Kineococcus sp. NBC_00420: one gene and its partner. The protein of the gene in region 2 interacts with the protein of the main gene of each other region in a pairwise test. Links are inferred from orthologs where the notes say so. Each region holds a gene or a part of one and is shown on either strand. Other genes may lie near its edges. The genes, in order: aceE and nth.

Region 1 (9,169 bases), 1.3 Mb from region 2 along the record:
TCCGGATCCGGGCCACCGCGCCGGCGGAGGTCTCGCCGGAGGGACCGATGACCACGGTCGTCGACTCGTCGAGGCTCCAGCCCAGCGCCGCCGCGCGGGAGGCGATGGTGTCCTCGCCGTCGCCACGCAGCACCGCGTCGACGACCAGCGCCTCCAGCCGCGCGTCCCACGCGCCGCGGGCCTCCGCGGCCCGGGCGTAGACGGCGGCCGCGGCGAAGGCGACCTCGCGGGAGTAGCGCAGCAGGGCCTGGCGGGCGATGACCTGCTCCGCCGGGTGACCGTCGCCGACGACCGCGTCCAGTCCCTCCTCCACGACCGTGATCGCGGTCCGGACGAGCTCCACCGTCTGCTGCAGGGTCACCGAGCGCATCAGCTCCCGCGGCGCCGTCCCGAAGACCGCGATCCCGGCCAGGACGTCGGGCTCGGGTTCGGAGAGCCACCGCAGGAAGTCGCCGAACCCGGCCTGGGCGACCAGACCGACCCAGGAACGCTCGTCCGCGGGCAGCGCCGCGTACCAGGGGTGGGCGGAGTCCATCCGGGCCGCGATCGCGGAGGCGAAGGATCCCTGGGCCGCTTCCAGGCGTCGGACCGTCGGCGGGGACAGTTCGGACCGGGCGGTGGACACGCACGCGAGCGTAGGGCGTGGGGGCCCACCCCCGGTGTCGCCCGCGGGTGCCGGGTGCACGCGAGGGGCCGGGTTCCCCCGGCTGGGCTAGGGTCAGCCCGGGTGACCCGCCCGACGACCTCCGGGGACGTTCCCCGGGGGGTCCACGGAAGGGGACGCATGGGACTGCTCGACAGGTGGCGCACGCCGCGCCCCGCAACCGTTCCCGATGCCCGCCCGACCAGCCGCCGTCCGCGTCGACGGGCGAAGCAGGCCGAGGCGGTGCTGGGCGAGGCCCAGCTGCGCGAGGTGCTGCGCGAGGACCCCAACGACGAACGGGCCTTCGCCGCCCTGGCCGAGCTCGTCCGCACCCGCGCCGCCCTGGCCCACGAGGAACTGAGCGGACGGGAGTCGCAGGACGCGACCCCCGACCCCGCCGAGGTGCAGCGCGCCGCGGACAACGCGGTGTGGGCCCTCGCGGAGGAACTCGCCCAGAGCCCCAGGGCGTGGCGACCGTTGCTGGTGCTCGGGCGGCTCTCGCTGACCGACGACCGGGACGCGGCCCTGCGTCGGCTCGGCATCGCGGCCGACCGCGACACCAGCGGACAGGCCCTGGCCGCGGCGCTCGCGGGCTTGCGCGAGGCCGGGATGAACGACGAGGCCCTGAGTCTCGGCGTCGGGCACTGGCGCCCGCGCGACCACGACCTCGACGCCGGCCGTCACCTGGTGGCGGCCGCGATCGACGCCGGTCGCCTCGCCGAGGCGCGGCGTCACCTCAAGGCGCTCGCCGACCACCCGGACACCGGCCGTGTCGTGCAGCTGCGCACGGAGCTCGAGGACGCCCTGGCCCGGGCGGATCGCGCGCGCCGCTGAGTCACCACCGGGGCCGCGGGTAGGGGGCCAGGCACCACCGCACGGTGGCGACGGCCGCCACCGCGGCCAGGGACACCGCGGCGACGGCGCCCGCGAGGCCCAGGTCGGCCGGCAGCGGATCGCCCGCCAGCACCGCGAGGACACCCGAGGCCAGCACGGGGGGCACGAGGGCGCTGCGCTGCACCGTCCCCCACGCCACGCGGTGGTGCACCAGGTGCACCACGAGAGCGGTCACGGACTGGGTCAGCACGCCGGCGAAGAGCCCGACCACCACTCCGAGGTAGACGTACACCTCGGTCCAGGGGCCGCTCGCCGTCCCCGCACCGAGGACGGCGCCGGTCGCGCCCCCGATGAGCGCGCCGGCGCCGAGACCGACCAGCAGCAACCGCCCGAGGACGGTGATCCCCACCTCCTCGGGCAGCAGCTGCCGGCTGCTCATCGCGTGGTCACCGCCGGATCAGCTCTCGCCGCCCGCGTTGCCGCTGCGCCCGGCACGGACGTTGTGCAGCTCGTACTTCTCGATGGCCTGACCCGGTGCGCGCCAGTCGACCTCGCCGCGCTTGGCGAGCATCTCCAGGGCCCGGACCGCGACGGAGGGGCCGTCGATGTGGAAGTGGCGACGGGCCGCCGCGCGGGTGTCGGACAGGCCGAACCCGTCGGCTCCCAGGGAGGCGAAGTCGCCCGGGACCCACTGCGCGATCTGGTCGGGCACCTGACGCATCCAGTCGCTGACCGCGACGACGGGGCCGGTGGTCTCCCCGAGCTTCTGCTCGACGAAGGGCACCCGACGTTCCTCACCGGGGTTGAGGAACGCGTGCTCGTCGCTCTCCAGGCCGTCGCGGCGCAGCTCGTTCCAGCTCGTCACCGACCACACGTCGGCGACGACGCCGAAGTCGTCCTTCAGCAGCTGCTGGGCCTCCAGCGCCCACGGCACGCCGACACCGGAGGCGAGCAGCTGGGTCCGGGGACCGTCGCCCTCGCCCACGGAGATGCGGTGCATGCCGCGCAGGATGCCCTCGACGTCCACGTCCGCCGGTTCGGCCGGGTGGATCATCGGCTCGTTGTAGACCGTCAGGTAGTAGATGACGTTCTCGGGGTCCTCGCCGTACATCCGGCGCAGACCGTCCTTGACGATGTGGCCGATCTCGTAGGCGTAGGCGGGGTCGTAGGACACGACCGCCGGGTTCGTCGCCGCGAGCAGCAGCGAGTGGCCGTCGGCGTGCTGCAGGCCCTCACCCGTCAGCGTCGTGCGTCCCGCCGTCGCGCCGATCATGAACCCGCGGGCCATGGTGTCGGCCGCGGCCCAGATGTTGTCGCCCGTGCGCTGGAACCCGAACATCGAGTAGAAGACGTAGATCGGGACCATCGGCTGCCCGTGCGTGGCGTAGGACGACCCGGCCGCGGTGAAGGCGGCCATCGAACCGCCCTCGTTGATGCCCACGTGCAGGATCTGCCCGTCGGTGGCCTCCTTGTAGGCGAGCATCAGCTCGCGGTCCACGGAGGTGTACTGCTGCCCGTGCGGGTTGTAGATCTTGATCGTCGGGAACAGCGAGTCCATCCCGAAGGTGCGGGCCTCGTCGGGGATGACGGGCACGACGCGCTTGCCGAACTCCTTGTCCCGCATGAGGTCCTTGAGCAGGCGGACGAAGGCCATGGTGGTGGCGATCTCCTGCTTGCCGGACCCCTTGGCGGCGATCTTGTAGGAGTCCTCGCCCGGCAGGTGCAGCGGAGCGTGCTGGACGCGTCGCTGCGGGACGGGCCCGCCGAGGTCGGCTCGGCGCTTGCGCAGGTACTGGATCGACTCGTCGCCCTCACCCGGGTGGTAGTACGGCGGGCGGTAGGGGTCCTTCTCGAGCTGCTCGTCGCTGATCGGGATGCGCAGCGAGTCGCGCAGGAGCTTGAGGTCCTCCAGCGTCAGCTTCTTCATCTGGTGGGTCGCGTTGCGGCCCGCGAAGTGCGGCCCGAGGCCGTACCCCTTGATGGTCTTGGCCAGGATGACCGTCGGCTGACCGGTGTGGTTCACCGCCGCCTGGTAGGCCGCGTAGACCTTGCGGTAGTCGTGGCCGCCGCGCTTGAGGTTCCAGACCTCGTCGTCGGACATGCCCTCGACGAGCTTCGCCGTGCGCGGGTCGCGCCCGAAGAAGTTCTCCTTGACGAAGGCGCCGTTCTCGGCCTTGAACGTCTGGTAGTCCCCGTCGGGGGTGGCGTTCATGAGGTTCACCAGGGCGCCCTGGTTGTCCTGGGCCAGCAGGGTGTCCCACTCACGGCCCCAGAGGACCTTGATGACGTTCCAGCCGGCACCGCGGAAGAACGCCTCGAGCTCCTGGACGATCTTCCCGTTGCCGCGCACCGGGCCGTCGAGGCGCTGCAGGTTGCAGTTCACGACGAACGTGAGGTTGTCGAGCTCCTCGTAGGCCGCGAGCTGGGCGAAGCCGCGCGACTCCGGCTCGTCCATCTCGCCGTCGCCGAGGTAGGCCCAGACGTGCTGCTGGGAGGTGTCCTTGATGCCGCGGTTGTGCAGGTACCGGTTGAACTGGGCCTGGTAGATCGCGTTCGCCGGGCCGAGACCCATCGAGACCGTCGGGAACTCCCAGAAGTCCGGCATGAGCCGGGGGTGGGGGTAGGACGGCAGCCCGTTCGGGGCCTTGGAGACCTCCTGGCGGAAGCCGTCGAGCTGCTCCGCGCTGAGGCGGCCCTCGAGGAAGGCGCGGGCGTAGACCCCGGGGGAGGCGTGGCCCTGGATGAAGACCTGGTCGCCACCGCCCGCGTGGTCCTTGCCGCGGAAGAAGTGGTTGAACCCCACCTCGTACAGCGTCGCGGAGGAGGCGTAGGTGGAGATGTGGCCGCCGACGCCGATGCCCGGCTGCTGCGCGCGGTGCACCATGACCGCCGCGTTCCAGCGGATCCAGGCGCGGTAGCGGCGCTCGACGTCCTCGTCGCCCGGGAACCAGGGTTCGCTCTCGGGGCCGATGGTGTTGATGTAGTCGGTCGCCGTCAGGCTCGGGACGCCGACCTGGCGCTCACGGGCGCGCTGCAGCAGCTGCAGCATCAGGTAGCGCGCTCGGGTGCTCCCGCGGTCGTCGACCACGCCGTCGAGGGAGGCGAGCCACTCGGCCGTCTCCTCGGGGTCGATGTCCGGCAACTGCGAGGGCATCCCGTTGAGGATGGGTCCCTTGCCGGCGGGGCCGTTGCCCGCCTCATCGCGTCTGGCCACGGTGGTGGTCCTCCCGCTGTCGTCGAGGGTCCCGCGGTCCGGTTGGAAGCCGCGGGGGCCCAGCTCTTCCTGGACTCAGGTTAGGACCGACGTCGGACACCGACCCACCCCGGTCTCCTCCGGCGCCCCGGGAGGGACCAGCCGGTCCTCCCGGGAGTAGGCGTTGGCGCGCGGGGGACGGACGAAACCCAGGAGCGTCATCCCCACCTCCCGGGCCAGTGAGACGGCGAGCGAGGAGGGGGCGGACACCGCCGCCAGGACGGGCACCCCGGCCATCGCGGCCTTCTGGACGAGTTCGAAGGACGCGCGTCCGGAGACGACCAACACCTTGCCGCGCAACGGGAGGCGCCCCTCCCGCAGGCCCCAGCCGACGACCTTGTCGACGGCGTTGTGCCGGCCGACGTCCTCACGCAGGCAGAGCAGGGTGCCGTCGGCGTCGAACAGTCCCGCCGCGTGCAGCCCGCCGGTGCGCTCGAAGGTCGCCTGCGCCGCGCGCAACGTGTCGGGCATCACGGCGAGGACGTCGGTGCGCAGCGCGACCGCGTCCTCGTGCAGCGGGGCGGGGACGCGGGCGAGGACGTCCTCGACGCTGGCCGAGCCGCAGACCCCGCAGGCCGACGTCGTCGTGAAGGGCCGGGCCACCCGCGGACCGGCGAGCCGGCTGCCGGGACGGGCGGTGATCCGGAGCAGGTTGTACGTCGGTTCGCCGTCGGGGCCCACGTCGGTGCAGTGGATCGCCTGGACCACGTCGTCGGCGCCGGTCAGCAGGCCCTCGGCGTGCAGGAAGCCCAGCGCGAGGTCGACGTCGTCGCCGGGGGTGCGCATCGTGACCGTCAGCTGCTCGCCGTCGACCTCGAGCTGCAGCGGTTCCTCGACCGCGAGGGTGTCCGGGCGGGCGCTGGCGGACCCCTCGGCGAGGTCGAGACGGACGGTGCGCGTACGGACGGTGACCCTTCCCACGTGCTCAGAGTGCCACCCCCGGGGCCTCCCGGCAGCCCCCGCCGCGGCATCGGTGGACGAGTCGTGATGGGGTCGTGATCCCACCGTGCGGGCGGTTCGCCTTGCGCTGGGGGTGCACTCTCCGGTGCACTAGGAGGTCACGAGCACGTTCAGCGTCCCCACCGACCGGGAGTGGGGCCTTGAGAGAGGCAGGAACACGAGTGGGTGCGACCGCGGACCCTGCGGCCGATGAGGCTGCAGTGGCCAAGCTGGGCTTCAAGTCCGGGCAACTGGTCCAGGAGTTCGGCTGGGACGAGCAGGTCGACGAGGACTTCCGGCAGGCCGTCGAGGACCTGGTCGGCAGCGAGCTGCTCGACGAGGACGCCGACGACGTCGCGGACGTCGTGATCTGCTGGTACCGCGAGGGTGACGGTGATCTGGTGGACGCACTCGTCGACGCCATCACCAACCTCGCCGACGGCGGCATCGTCTGGCTCCTGACGCCGAAGAAGAACCGCGCGGGCCACGTCCCCGCGGCCGAGATCGACGAAGCGGCCCCCACGGCGGGCCTGCACGCGACGACGAGCGTGAGCGCCTCCGCCAACTGGGCGGGGACACGCATGACGACGCCGAAGAACGGCCGTCGCTGAACGAGCTGCGCACCACGCCGGGACGGGGAGACCTCTTCCCCGTCCCGGACGCGGTGGTGCCAGACCAGCACGGCGAGCGGCTGGCCCTGCGTGAGCTGTGGGCCCAGGGGCCCGCGCTTCTGGTCCTCGTGCCGGCCGCGTTCTCGACGCACTGCACGGCCGAGCTCGGCTCCCTCGCCTTCGAGATCGAGCGCTTCGACGACGCGGGCGTGCAGGTCGCCGCGCTGTCCTGCGATCCCGTGACGTCCCTGAAGGCCTGGGCCGAGGACCGGTTCTACCCCTTCCCGCTGCTCAGCGACTTTTGGCCGCACGGGACGGTGTCCCGCGACCTGGGCGCCTTCGACGAGGACCTCGGCGTGTCGCAGCGCGTGTCGCTGCTGGTCGTCGACGACACCGTGCGCTGGAGCCTGCGCGGGGAACTCGGCGCGCCCCGGTCCCTGGCGACGCACCTGAGCGCGCTCGACCAGCTCTGAGGTGGGCCCGGCCGGGCTCGAACCGACGACAGCCGCGGTGTAAGCGCGGTGCTCTACCAACTGAGCTACAGGCCCCAACCGGACCACCGTAGCGCCCGCCCGACCGCTAGGGTCAGCCCCCGTGATCTCCCCGGACGGCGAGCCCCCCACCCTGCGCCAGGTGACCGACGCCCTCGAGGCGATGCACCCGCTGGAATGGGCGCAGTCCTGGGACGCCGTCGGTCTCGTCTGCGGTGACCCGAGCGTGCCGGTGCGCCGGGTCCACTTCGCGGTCGACCCCGTCGAGGCCGTCGTGGAGGAGGCCATCGCCGCCGGGGCGGACCTGCTCGTCACCCACCACCCGCTGCTGCTGCGGCCGGTGAACTCGATCGCGGCCACGACGTTCAAGGGCGGTGTCCTGCACCGCGCGATCCGCTCCGGACTGGCGATCTACGTCGCCCACACCAACGCCGACGCCGGCGCCCCCGGCGTCTCCGACGCCCTCGCGCGCGTCCTCGACCTCGACGACCTCGTCCCGCTGGACCCGCTGCCGGGGCACCCGGAGCTCGGGATCGGTCGCGTCGGCAACCTCGCCGTCCCCGAACGGCTCGGGGACTTCGCCGACCGCGTGGCCCAGGCGTTGCTCGAGACCGAGCAGGGCGTCCGCGTCGCGGGGGACGCCGACGCGATGGTCCAGCGGGTCGCCGTCTGCGGGGGATCGGGCGACAGCCTCTTCGACCAGGTCCGGGCCAGCGGCGCCGACGTCTACGTCACGGCCGACCTGCGCCACCACCCCGCCTCCGAGGCCCGCGAGCGGGCGGGCTTCGAGGACGGGCGCCCGTACCTCGTCGACGTCGCCCACTGGGCCAGCGAGTGGCCGTGGCTGGCGGGGTGCGCGGACCGCCTGGTGGTGGCGTTGGCCGCTCTCGGCCGTACGGTGGTCGCCCACGTGTCCACCACGCGCACCGACCCCTGGACGTTGCGCGTCCCCAGCCGAGGAGAGTGAGCCGGCGCATGCCGAAGGCTCCGGCGATCGACCAGCAGCGACTGCTGGACCTGCAAGCCATCGACACCCGTCTCGCACAGCTCGCGCACCGTCGCAGGACGCTGCCCGAGCAGGTCGAGCTGGACGGCCTCGAGAAGGAACGCCGTCGTTCGGCGGACATGCTCGTCGCCGCCCGCACCCTCGTCAGCGACGTCGAACGACTGGTCGCGAAGGCCGAGGGTGACGTCGCGCAGGTCCGCGACCGCGCCGACCGCAACACCAAGCGGCTGCAGTCCGGCGGGGTCTCGGCCAAGGACGCCGCCGCCCTGGAGCACGAGCTCGAGTCCCTCGGACGCCGGCAGGGGGTGCTGGAGGACGAGGAGCTCGTGGTCATGGAGCGCCTCGAGCAGGTCCAGTTCGCCGCGGCCGAGCTCACCACCACCGACAGCGAGCTCGCCGAGCAGATCGCCGACGTCACCGAACGTCGCGACGCGGCGCTCGCGGCCATCGCCGGTGAGGAGACCGCCACCCTGGCGCGCCGCCAGGCCATCGTCATGGGGATCGACGACGCCCTCGTGGCCCTCTACGAGAAGGTCCGCGCACCCCGCAGCGGGGTCGGTGCGGCGATGCTGCGGGCCCGTCGGTGCGAGGGGTGCCACCTCGACCTCAACGCCTCCGACATCTCCACGATCCGGTCCTCGCCCTCCGACGAGATCGTGTTCTGCGAGGAGTGCGGGCGGATCCTCGTGCGCACGGACCAGTCGGGTCTCTGAGGATGGCCCGCGTGCTGCGGATCGAGGCCGACGGCGGCTCCCGGGGCAACCCGGGACCGGCCGGCTTCGGCGCCGTCGTGAAGGACGCGACGAGCGGTGAGGTCCTCGCCGAGGTCGCGGAGTCGATCGGGCGGGCCACCAACAACGTCGCCGAGTACCGCGGACTGGTCGCGGGGTTGCGGGCGGCGCACGCCATCGACCCGGACGCGCGGATCGAGGTCCGGATGGACTCCAAGCTCGTCGTGGAGCAGATGTCGGGACGCTGGCAGATCAAGCACGCCGACATGCGCACCCTGGCCCAGGAGGCCCGCGCGCTGGTCCGGCCGGGTCTGGTGGACTTCGGCTGGATCCCGCGGGCGCAGAACTCCCACGCCGACCGTCTCGCCAACGAGGCCATGGACGCGGCCGCGGCGGGCCGGCAGTGGCAGCGCGCGACCGTCGCCCCGGCGGCCGCCTCCGGCGGTTCCGCCGCTGCGGCGGACCCCGACGCAGCGCCGACCGTCCTCGTCCTCGTGCGCCACGGTTCGACCCTGCTGACCGAGCAGCGCCGGGTCTCCGGCCGCTACGGCGAGGACCCGGAACTCTCCGAGAGCGGCCTCGCCGAAGTGCGGTCCGCCGCGGCCTGCAGGGACGTCGCGGGCGCCGACGTCGTCGTCTCCTCGACGATGCGCCGTTCCCA
Region 2 (8,725 bases):
ACCCCGCACGCCGTGAACTGGCTGAAGGGGTCCGATCCGTTGAACGGCGCGTTGATCGTGCTGTCGATGGACTTCCCGGCCTTCAACCACTCCGCCAACGTGAACGCCTTGAACGACGAACCGGTCTGGAAACCGTTGCCGCCGTTGTACATCTTGTCGACGTTGTAGTTGATCGTCGTGACACCGGTCTGATCCGTGTCCAAGGAGAAGGTCGTGTCCTGCGCCATCGCCAGGATCTGCCCGGTCCCGGGCTGGACGACGGACGCCGCCATCCGCGGGCTCTGGCCCGGGTTGACGCCACCGTTCACTGCGTTCTGGGTCGTGATCTGGACCTGCGGGTTCAGCGTCGTCTTGACCGTCAGCCCACCGGTGCGCAGGAGCTTCTTGCGGTCGTCCGCGGTCGCGCCGAAGGCCGCGTCGGTCTCGACGATGCGGGTCACGTAATCGCAGAAGTAGGCGGCGGATCCGGCGTTGATGCAGCCCTGCTGGCTGCGCTGGGTGTCCAGGACGAGCGGGGAGGCGACAGCGGCGTCGTGGTCGGCCTGGGAGATCTTGCCCAGTTCGAGCATCCGGTTCAGCACGACGTTGCGTCGCGCGACTGAAGCGTCGGGGTACTTCACCGGGTTGAAGGCCACGGGGTTCTGCACGAGACCGGCCAGCAGGGCCGACTCCGGCAGCGTCAGCTCGGCCGCGGTCTTGTTGAAGTAGAAGCGGGCCGCGGCTTCGACGCCGTAGACGCCGTTGTAGAAGTACGCGACGTTCAGGTACCCGGCGAGGATGTCGTTCTTCGACATCTCCTTCTCGACCCCGATGGCGAGCTTCATCTCGCGCAGCTTGCGGGCGTAGCCCTCGGTCCCGTCGGCGGTCGTCGCGGCGGCGGCGGCCTCGGTGTCACCTTGCTCGACGGCCTGCTCGACGAGGATGTTCTTCACGTACTGCTGAGTGATCGTCGACGCGCCCTGGGTGCCCCCGCCGCCGGCGTTGGAGGCGAGCGCGCGGGCGATGCCCTTCATGTCGATGGCGCCGTGCTCGTAGAAGCGGTAGTCCTCGATCGCGACGATGGAGTCGCGCATGACCGGCGCGATCTGGTCGAAGCCCACGACGACGCGGTTCTGGTCGTAGACCCGCGCCATCACCGTGTTGTCGGAGTAGAGGATCGTCGTCGCCTCCGACAGCGTCTGGTCGCCCAGGTCGGCCGGCAGCTCGTCGAAGATGTTGACCCCCGCGCTCGTCAGGCTGCCGCTGAACGCGACGGCCGGGACGACGAGCCCCGCCGTGAGCACACCGGCCACGGCGCTGACGGCCGCGAAGGCGGCGAGCAGGCGCAGGACGGGACGCCGCCGGTGAGCGGTGGGGGGAGGAGCCATGCCGACAGGGTAAGCGCCGGGCCGTTCCGGGTCGGGGCATCCACGGGTCCTCCGCGAGCGCTTCGCAGGATCGTGACCGCAACGCAACTCTGCGTTGATCTGTGTGGGTGACGAGTCGGTAGCTCGAAGTGACTACCCATGTTCATCACAAGATGCTCTGGGGAAGAGCCCCTCGCCGAGCCTACGCTGCAGACGTGCCCGACGTGGGGCACTCAGGGGGATTCACAGGTATCGCTCGATCCGGGGGGAAACCGGTGCTCGCAGAGCACCGGACCGGGGGGGGCGTCGACGGGAGGGGCCGTCATGGCGTGGACGTTGGAATGGGCTAGTCGCGGGGCCTGCAAGGCCACCGAAGCCGACGAGCTGTTCGTGCAGGGCTCGGCGCAGAACCGCGCCAAGCAGATCTGCGGGGGGTGCCCCGTGCGCACCGAGTGCCTGGCCGATGCGCTGGACAGCCGCATCGAGTTCGGGGTCTGGGGCGGCATGACCGAACGTGAACGGCGTGCGCTGCTCAAGCGCCGCCCGAACGTGCAGTCGTGGCGCCGTCTGCTCGAGACCGCGCGGGACGCGGCCCTGGGCATCGACGGGGCCGAGGTCACCGGGTCGGGCACCGCGGTGCCCGAGATCTCGCTCGTCGGGGTCCCCGCCGCCGTCTGAGCACGCGGCGTTCGAGCGCGTCGCCGCCACCCGTGAGCGCCCCCGGTCCCTCGGGACCGGGGGCCCACTAGGTTGGCGCCCATGAAGACATGGGAGTACGCCACCATCCCGCTGATCGTCCACGCGACGAAGCAGATCCTCGACCAGTGGGGCGCCGACGGCTGGGAGCTCGTGACGGTCCTCACCGGACCCGGTGGCAACGGCCTGGTCGCCTACCTCAAGCGCCCGATGGGCGCCGACGCGTGAGCACGACGGAACGGCTGGCCGAACTCGGCCTGACGTTGCCGCCCGTCGCCGCGCCCGTCGCCTCCTACGTGCCCGCCGTCCGTGACGGCGACCTCGTCTTCACCTCCGGTCAGCTGCCGTTCGTGGACGGGAAGCTCGCCGTGACCGGCAAGGTCGGCGGGAGCGTCGACGCGGACACCGCCCAGCAGCTCGCCGCGACGTGCGCGCTCAACGCCATCGCGGCCGCCGCGAGCGTCATCGGGTCGGTCGACGACATCGTGCAGGTCGTCAAGGTCGTGGGCTTCGTCGCCAGCGACCCGTCCTTCACCGGTCAGCCCGGCGTGATCAACGGTGCGTCCGACCTGCTCCGCGAGGTCTTCGGCGACGCCGGCCAGCACGCCCGCAGCGCCGTCGGGGTGGCCGTGCTGCCGCTCGACTCCCCCGTCGAGGTCGAGATCGTCGTGCGGGTCCGTTCCTGACGTGACCCCTCCCGGCCCCTGGACAGGTGGTCCGGTCACCGACCGGGCCACCTGCGTCCTGGAGCCCAACCCCGGGCCGATGACGCTGGACGGGACGAACACCTGGCTGCTGGCCGCCCCCGGCTCCTCCGACGTCGTCGTCGTGGACCCGGGCGAGGACGACCCCGGCCACCGGGCCGCGATCACGCAGGCCCTGGCGGGACGGGCCGTGGCGCTCGTCGTCGCCACCCACCACCACCTCGACCACGTCGGCGGGCTCGCCGCGTTCGTCGCCGACCACCCCGCCCCCGTCGTACGGACCGCGGGTGAGCACGTGGTCGCGGGGCTGTCGCTCACGGTCCTCGCGACTCCCGGCCACACCGCCGACTCGATCAGCGTGCTGCTGGAGAGCGGCGAGCTCCTGACCGGCGACACCCTGCTCGGCCGCGGCAGCACGGTCATCGCCGACGACGGCGACCTCGGTGCCTACCTGACGTCACTGCGGACGCTGATCGACCTGGACGCGACCGTCGTCCTCCCCGGCCACGGCCCCGCCCGCCCGGACGCCCACGCCGCTCTGGAGACGCAGTTGGCGCACCGGCTCGAGCGGCTGGAGCAGGTCCGCGCCGCCGTCGCCGCGGGAGCCTCAACGCCGGAGGAGGTCACCCTCGCCGTGCACGGCGAGCTCGCCGGCCCCCTCGCCCGCGCTGCCGTGCTCTCGATCCGCGCCCAGCTCACCCACCTGCGACTCCCCTAGCGCGCGGAAACAACACTTTCCGCCCCGGAGGAGCCTCTACGAGGGCGGAAAGTGTTGTTTCCGCGCGATCCGGGGGCGCAACGCGTCGGAGGGACGCGACGGGTCAGCGGGCGCGACGGGCCAGTCGCTCGATGTCGTGCAGCACGACGGCCCGCGCTTCCAGCCGCAGCCACCCGCGGGAGGCAAAGTCGGCGAGCGCCTTGTTCACCGTCTCCCGCGACGCGCCGACGAGCTGCGCGAGTTCCTCCTGGGTCAGGTCGTGGGCGACGAGCTGACCGTCGGCGATGGGCCGGCCGAAGCGGCGGGAGAGGTCGAGCAGGGCCTTCGCGACGCGGCCGGGGACGTCGGTGAAGACGAGGTCGGCCAGGGTCACGTTGGTGCGGCGCAAGCGCTGGGCCAGCGCCTGCAGCAGGTGCTTGGCGACCTCGGGACGCCGGGCGAGCCAGCGCATCATGTCGTCGTGGCCGAGAGCGATGAGCTCGGACTCGGACACGGCGCGCGCCGAGGAGGTGCGGGGTCCGGGGTCGAAGAGGGAGAGCTCGCCGAACATCTCGCCGGGGCCCAGGACGGCGAGGAGGTTCTCCCGGCCGTCGGGCCAGCTGCGGACGAGCTTGATCTTGCCGGTGCGCACGACGTAGACGCGCTCCCCCGGCTCGCCCTCGCCGAAGAGCTGCTCACCCCGGTCGAGGTGGACGGCCTCCATCGTCTCCAGCAGTTCGCCCGCGGCCTCGTCGTCGAGGGCGGCGAACAGCGGGGCGCGACGGACGACGTCGCCGGGGCGGTCGCCGAGGCGTTCGTCGAGACGGTCGGCACCCGGGGCGCCGTCGATCTGCCCGTAGTCCACCGACCGACCTCCTCTGCTGTCGTGACGCGCGTCACCTCGACACGGCCTTCCGACAGTCTGCCGCACGATCCTGGCGAGGGAGCGGTGGGGAGCGACCGTAGGTACCGGAACTAAGCGCCGGAACTAGGAGCCGGAACGGTGGAACAGCGCGCGGGCACGTTCCGCGAGGACGTCGGTCGCCACGGCCAGTTCGGCCAGGAGGGCCGTGTCGTAGTCGGCGAGGCGCTGCTGGGCGAAGGACAGTTCCTGCAGCTGCTCGTTCAGCCCGGGCGCTCCGAGCGGGCGTTCGAGGACGAGGAGTCCGCGCAGGCCGTGGGCCGGGTCGAGAGCGTGGGCGCCGGTGACGTCGGGCAGCAGGGTGTCCCCCGCGGTGGTGCCGGAGAGCAGCTGGTCGAGGGGGCCGCCGTGCGCGGCGGCCTCGAGCGGCACGTGCAGCTCCTCCGGGCCGCAGGCCGAGGCGACGAGCAGGTCGAGGCGGGCCCGCACGAGCCGGCTCCAGTGCTGGACGCGGCGCAGCTCCTCCTGCAGCAGCCCGCGTCGGCGGCGCAGCGCGGGCAGCGGCAGCTCCGCGAGCTCGACGCGGACCGCGTTGCGGCAGCGCAGCGCGTCGGCGTCCTCCAGGACACCGCTCAGGACGGGTCGGAGGTAGGCCTCCAGCAGGTCGATCTCGGAGGTGCGGTCGGGTTCGCCGTCGTGCTGCATGCCAGGGATGTCGTCTCCCTCCCGGGAGCGCTTGACGGGGTGTCACCCTCCCGGTCGTCTCCCGTCACCCGACCGCACCTGTGGCACGGGGCAACGGTTTCCGGAGGTCACCCGTGGAGGGTGTGCAGAACTCGTGCCCCGGCCGGGACGGACGGGTGATCACCCGGCCCCTCCGACGTAGGGTCCAAGGGTGGAGACCGAGCTGGCCCGGACCCGACGAGCCCGCCGGGTCCACCGGGCGCTGGCGCTGCGCTACCCCGACGCGCACTGCGAGCTCGACTTCACCAGCCCGTTCGAACTGCTGGTCGCGACGATCCTCTCGGCGCAGTGCACCGACGCCCGGGTCAACCAGGTCACGCCGGCGCTGTTCGCCCGCTACCCGAGCGCCACCGACCTGGCCGCGGCCGAGCGCTCCGAGCTCGAGGGCCTGATCCAGCCGACCGGGTTCTTCCGGGCCAAGTCCGACGCGCTGCTGAAGATGTCGGCCCAGCTCGTCGCCGAGCACGGCGGGGAGGTCCCCCCGCGCCAGGCCGACCTGGTGAAGCTCGCGGGGGTCGGGCGCAAGACGGCCAACGTCGTCCTGGGCGACGCGTTCGGCGTCCCCGGCCTGACCGTCGACACCCACGTCGGACGGTTGTCGCGCCGACTCGGGTTCACCACCCACGAGGACCCGGTGAAGGTCGAGACCGACCTGGCCGGGCTCATCCCGCGCACGGACTGGACGATGTTCAACCACCGGATGATCTTCCACGGCCGCCGGACGTGTCACAGCCGCCGGCCCGCGTGCGGCGCGTGCCCGGTCGCCCGGCTCTGCCCGTCCGCGGGGATCGGTGAGAACGACCCGGTGCGGGCGGCGAAGCTCGTGAAGCAGGGCCCCCCGGGTGTCGCCGTGGCGGCGACGGCGTGATCCCCGACTGGCTGGAACCGCTCGCCACCCGGCTCCCGACCCTCACCGTGGCCGACCTGGACTGGCGCGTGGACCGCACCGGGACCGGGCGTCCGGCCGCCGTCCTCGTCCTGCTCGCCGACGGCCCGGCCGGCCCGGAGGTCCTGCTCACCGAACGCGCCGGGACGTTGCGCCAGCACTCCGGTCAGGTCGCCTTCCCCGGGGGCCGCAGCGACCCGGGCGACGCCGACGCCGCGGCCACCGCGCTGCGCGAGGCCGAGGAGGAGACGGGACTGGACCCCGCGGGGGTCGAGGTCCTGGGCGCGCTGCCGCCGTTGCTGCTGGCCCACTCCGGTCACGAGGTGACCCCGGTGATCGCGCACTGGCGCGAGCCCGCCCCGGTCGGCCCGGTCGACCCCGAGGAGGTGGCCCGGGTGGAACGCGTCCCGCTGTCGGAGCTGCTCGCCGACGACGCCCGGCTCACCCTGCGCGGCCCGGGCGGCTACGTCGGGCCCGCGTTCGCCGTCCGCGGGCTGCTGGTCTGGGGTTTCACGGCCGAGGTCCTCGTCCGGGTCCTGGCCTTCGGCGGCCTCGACCGTCCCGCCGGTGAGGCGGGCGGGGGTTCCGCGCTGACGCTGCAGCAGGCCCTGGACCGCGCCGGAGCCCGCGCGTGACGTCGTCGGACGTCCTCGACGTCGCCCTGCTGGTGCTGGTGCTGGTCCAGGTCGTCGCCGGGTACCGGGAGGGGTTGCTCATCGGGCTGGCGGGTCTCGTCGGTCTGGTCGGTGGCGCGGCCGTCGGGGTCGCGTGGTTGCCGCACCTCGTCGCCGGCTGGACGCCGGGGGTGCGCCGCACGCTCGTGGTGGTGCTCGGGACGCTGGTGCTGGCCGTGCTGGGCCGTCTCGTCCTGAGCTTCGTCGGGGCCCGGTTGCGCTCCCACGTCCGCTGGCGACCGGCGCGCTTCGCCGACGCCGTGCTCGGCGCGGTCGCGGGCCTCGTCGCGACGCTGCTGGTGGTCTGGGTCGTGGCGGGGGCGGCGCGGACGGCTCCGCTGCCCCGGGTGGTGCAGGCCGTGACCGGGTCGCGGGTCGTCGGGGCCCTCGACGGCGTCGTGCCCGTGAGCACCGGCAGCCTGCTCTCGACGTTCTGGGCCGCGGCCCAGGCCAACGGGTTCCCGCGGGTCTTCACCGGTCTCGACGCGGAGCCGATCACGCCCATCGCCGCCCCCGACCCCCTCCCCGGCACCGAGGGGCTGCAGGCGGCCGCGGGCAGCGTCGTGAAGGTCACCGGGGTGGCGACGACGTGCCGGCGCGGGCTGGAAGGCAGCGGTTTCGTGGTCGACCGGGTCGGGGACTCGGCGCGGGTCGTCACCAACGCCCACGTCGTCGCGGGGGTCAGCGATCCCCTCGTCCAGCCCGGTGGCGTGGGCCGGCAGTACCCGGCGAGCGTCGTCGCCTACGACCCCGGGCTCGACCTCGCCGTCCTCGACGTCCCCGGCCTCGACGCCGCGGCCCTGCCCCGCGCCGACGAGCTCACCCGGGGTGACACGGCACTCGTGGCGGGCTTCCCCCTCGACGGCGGCTACGACGTGCAGCCCGGGCGGGTCCGCGAGGTCCTGCAGGCCCAGGGCCGCGACATCTACGACACCACCGACGTCGTCCGCGAGGTCTACTCGGTGTACTCCACCGTCCGGCCCGGGAACTCCGGCGGGCCGCTGCTGAGCGCGGACGGGCGGGTCGTGGGCGTGGTCTTCGCCAAGTCCCTCGACGACGAGCAGACCGGGTACGCGCTGACCCCCACGGAGCTCGACCGGGTCCTCGCCGAGGCCGGCTCCCGGACCGCGGAGGTCTCCACCGGCTCCTGCACGGCCGAGTGATCGCCGTGGACGCCCCCGGGGCCCTGCTCGCCGCCGCGACCCTGCACCTCGGGTTCCAGCTGGTGGTCACGGCCGTCGTCTACCCGGCCCTCGCCGCGACCCCGCCGCGGGACTTCCCCGCCGCGCACACCGCCCACTCCCGCCGGATCACGCCCGTGGTGGCCGTGGTCTACGGTTGCGTGCTGGCCGCGTGGGTCTGGGTCGCGGTCTCGGTGCCGTCCTCCCCGCACCTGTGGGTCGCCCTCGCGGGGACCGTCCTGAGCGGGGTGGCCACCGCGGTCGCGGCCGCCCCCACGCACTCCCGGCTCGGCCGGGAGGGACCCCGACCGGCCCTGCTCACCCGGCTGCGGCGGGCCGACGCGGTGCGTCTGGCCGGGGCGGTGCTGACGGTCGTGGGCGCACTGGGGTGAGCGGTCACCCGGCCCGCGAGGGCCACCGGATCGTGAGGGTCGTGGTCTCCTCCACCGGGGAGGTCTCCCAGGTGTGCTCCTCGCCGGGGAACCAGATCACGTAGTCGCCCGGCGTGGCCAGGACGGCCTCACCCTCCCGGAAGCGCAGCCGCTGCCACCCGGCGACGAGCACGCACAGGGACGTCTCCGCCTCCGGCGCGGTCCACTCCTCGTCCCGCGACCCGGCCGCCATCCGGGCCCACTTCACCTCGACGTGCTCGCTGGCCAGCGCGGGGACCCGCCCGGCCATGAAGCTCCCGAAGAACCAGCCGCCGTCGTCGGCGCCGTCGAGGTCGGCGTTGCCCGTGTGGAAGGTCACGACGGCGATGCTGCCGGGCCGCTCACCAGCGCGCGAGCCAGCCGGTGAGCAGCGTCGTCGTCCGCTCGGGGGACTCCTCGGGGAGGTAGTGCCCGACGTCGGGCACCTCGACCACCCGGTGCGGGCCGTGGGCGAAGCGGGCGGCCGCGTCCAGGGCCCCCGCGGACACCGTGGGGTCGAGCGCG

Evidence for each region.
Region 1: the proteins of nth (region 2) and aceE interact in binary tests that used the Escherichia coli proteins (3 or more experiments, as listed by UniProt). The link is inferred for Kineococcus sp. NBC_00420 from one-to-one orthologs.

The regions. Positions count from the first base shown.
Region 1 is NZ_CP107930.1:4,685,607-4,694,775, forward strand. Bases 1,735-4,951 are described here. They hold aceE (pyruvate dehydrogenase (acetyl-transferring), homodimeric type), read right to left. Parts: upstream 4,632-4,951; coding sequence 1,935-4,631; downstream 1,735-1,934. Other genes in these bases: OG218_RS22945 (hypothetical protein), read right to left, coding at 1,735-1,916; fdhD (formate dehydrogenase accessory sulfurtransferase FdhD), read right to left, coding at 4,767-4,951. Outside these bases: OG218_RS22935 (PucR family transcriptional regulator), read right to left, coding at 1-625; OG218_RS22940 (hypothetical protein), read left to right, coding at 785-1,477; more of OG218_RS22945, read right to left, coding at 1,479-1,734; more of fdhD, read right to left, coding at 4,952-5,651; OG218_RS22960 (DUF3052 domain-containing protein), read left to right, coding at 5,852-6,280; OG218_RS22965 (redoxin domain-containing protein), read left to right, coding at 6,286-6,753; OG218_RS22975 (Nif3-like dinuclear metal center hexameric protein), read left to right, coding at 6,875-7,738; OG218_RS22980 (zinc ribbon domain-containing protein), read left to right, coding at 7,747-8,490; OG218_RS22985 (bifunctional RNase H/acid phosphatase), read left to right, coding at 8,493-9,169. UniProt on the Escherichia coli protein: Component of the pyruvate dehydrogenase (PDH) complex, that catalyzes the overall conversion of pyruvate to acetyl-CoA and CO(2).
Region 2 is NZ_CP107930.1:3,407,531-3,416,255, reverse strand. Bases 4,286-7,058 are described here. They hold nth (endonuclease III), read left to right. Parts: upstream 4,286-5,200; coding sequence 5,201-5,917; downstream 5,918-7,058. Other genes in these bases: OG218_RS16765 (MarP family serine protease), read left to right, coding at 6,567-7,058; OG218_RS16770 (NUDIX hydrolase), read left to right, coding at 5,914-6,570; OG218_RS16780 (hypothetical protein), read right to left, coding at 4,432-5,010; OG218_RS16785 (Crp/Fnr family transcriptional regulator), read right to left, coding at 4,286-4,293. Outside these bases: OG218_RS16810 (penicillin-binding protein), read right to left, coding at 1-1,367; OG218_RS16805 (WhiB family transcriptional regulator), read left to right, coding at 1,671-2,024; OG218_RS16800 (hypothetical protein), read left to right, coding at 2,106-2,270; OG218_RS16795 (RidA family protein), read left to right, coding at 2,267-2,728; OG218_RS16790 (MBL fold metallo-hydrolase), read left to right, coding at 2,730-3,464; more of OG218_RS16785, read right to left, coding at 3,568-4,285; more of OG218_RS16765, read left to right, coding at 7,059-7,772; OG218_RS16760 (hypothetical protein), read left to right, coding at 7,778-8,182; OG218_RS16755 (hypothetical protein), read right to left, coding at 8,187-8,540; OG218_RS16750 (alpha/beta fold hydrolase), read right to left, coding at 8,563-8,725. UniProt on the Escherichia coli protein: DNA repair enzyme that has both DNA N-glycosylase activity and AP-lyase activity. The DNA N-glycosylase activity releases various damaged pyrimidines from DNA by cleaving the N-glycosidic bond, leaving an AP (apurinic/apyrimidinic) site.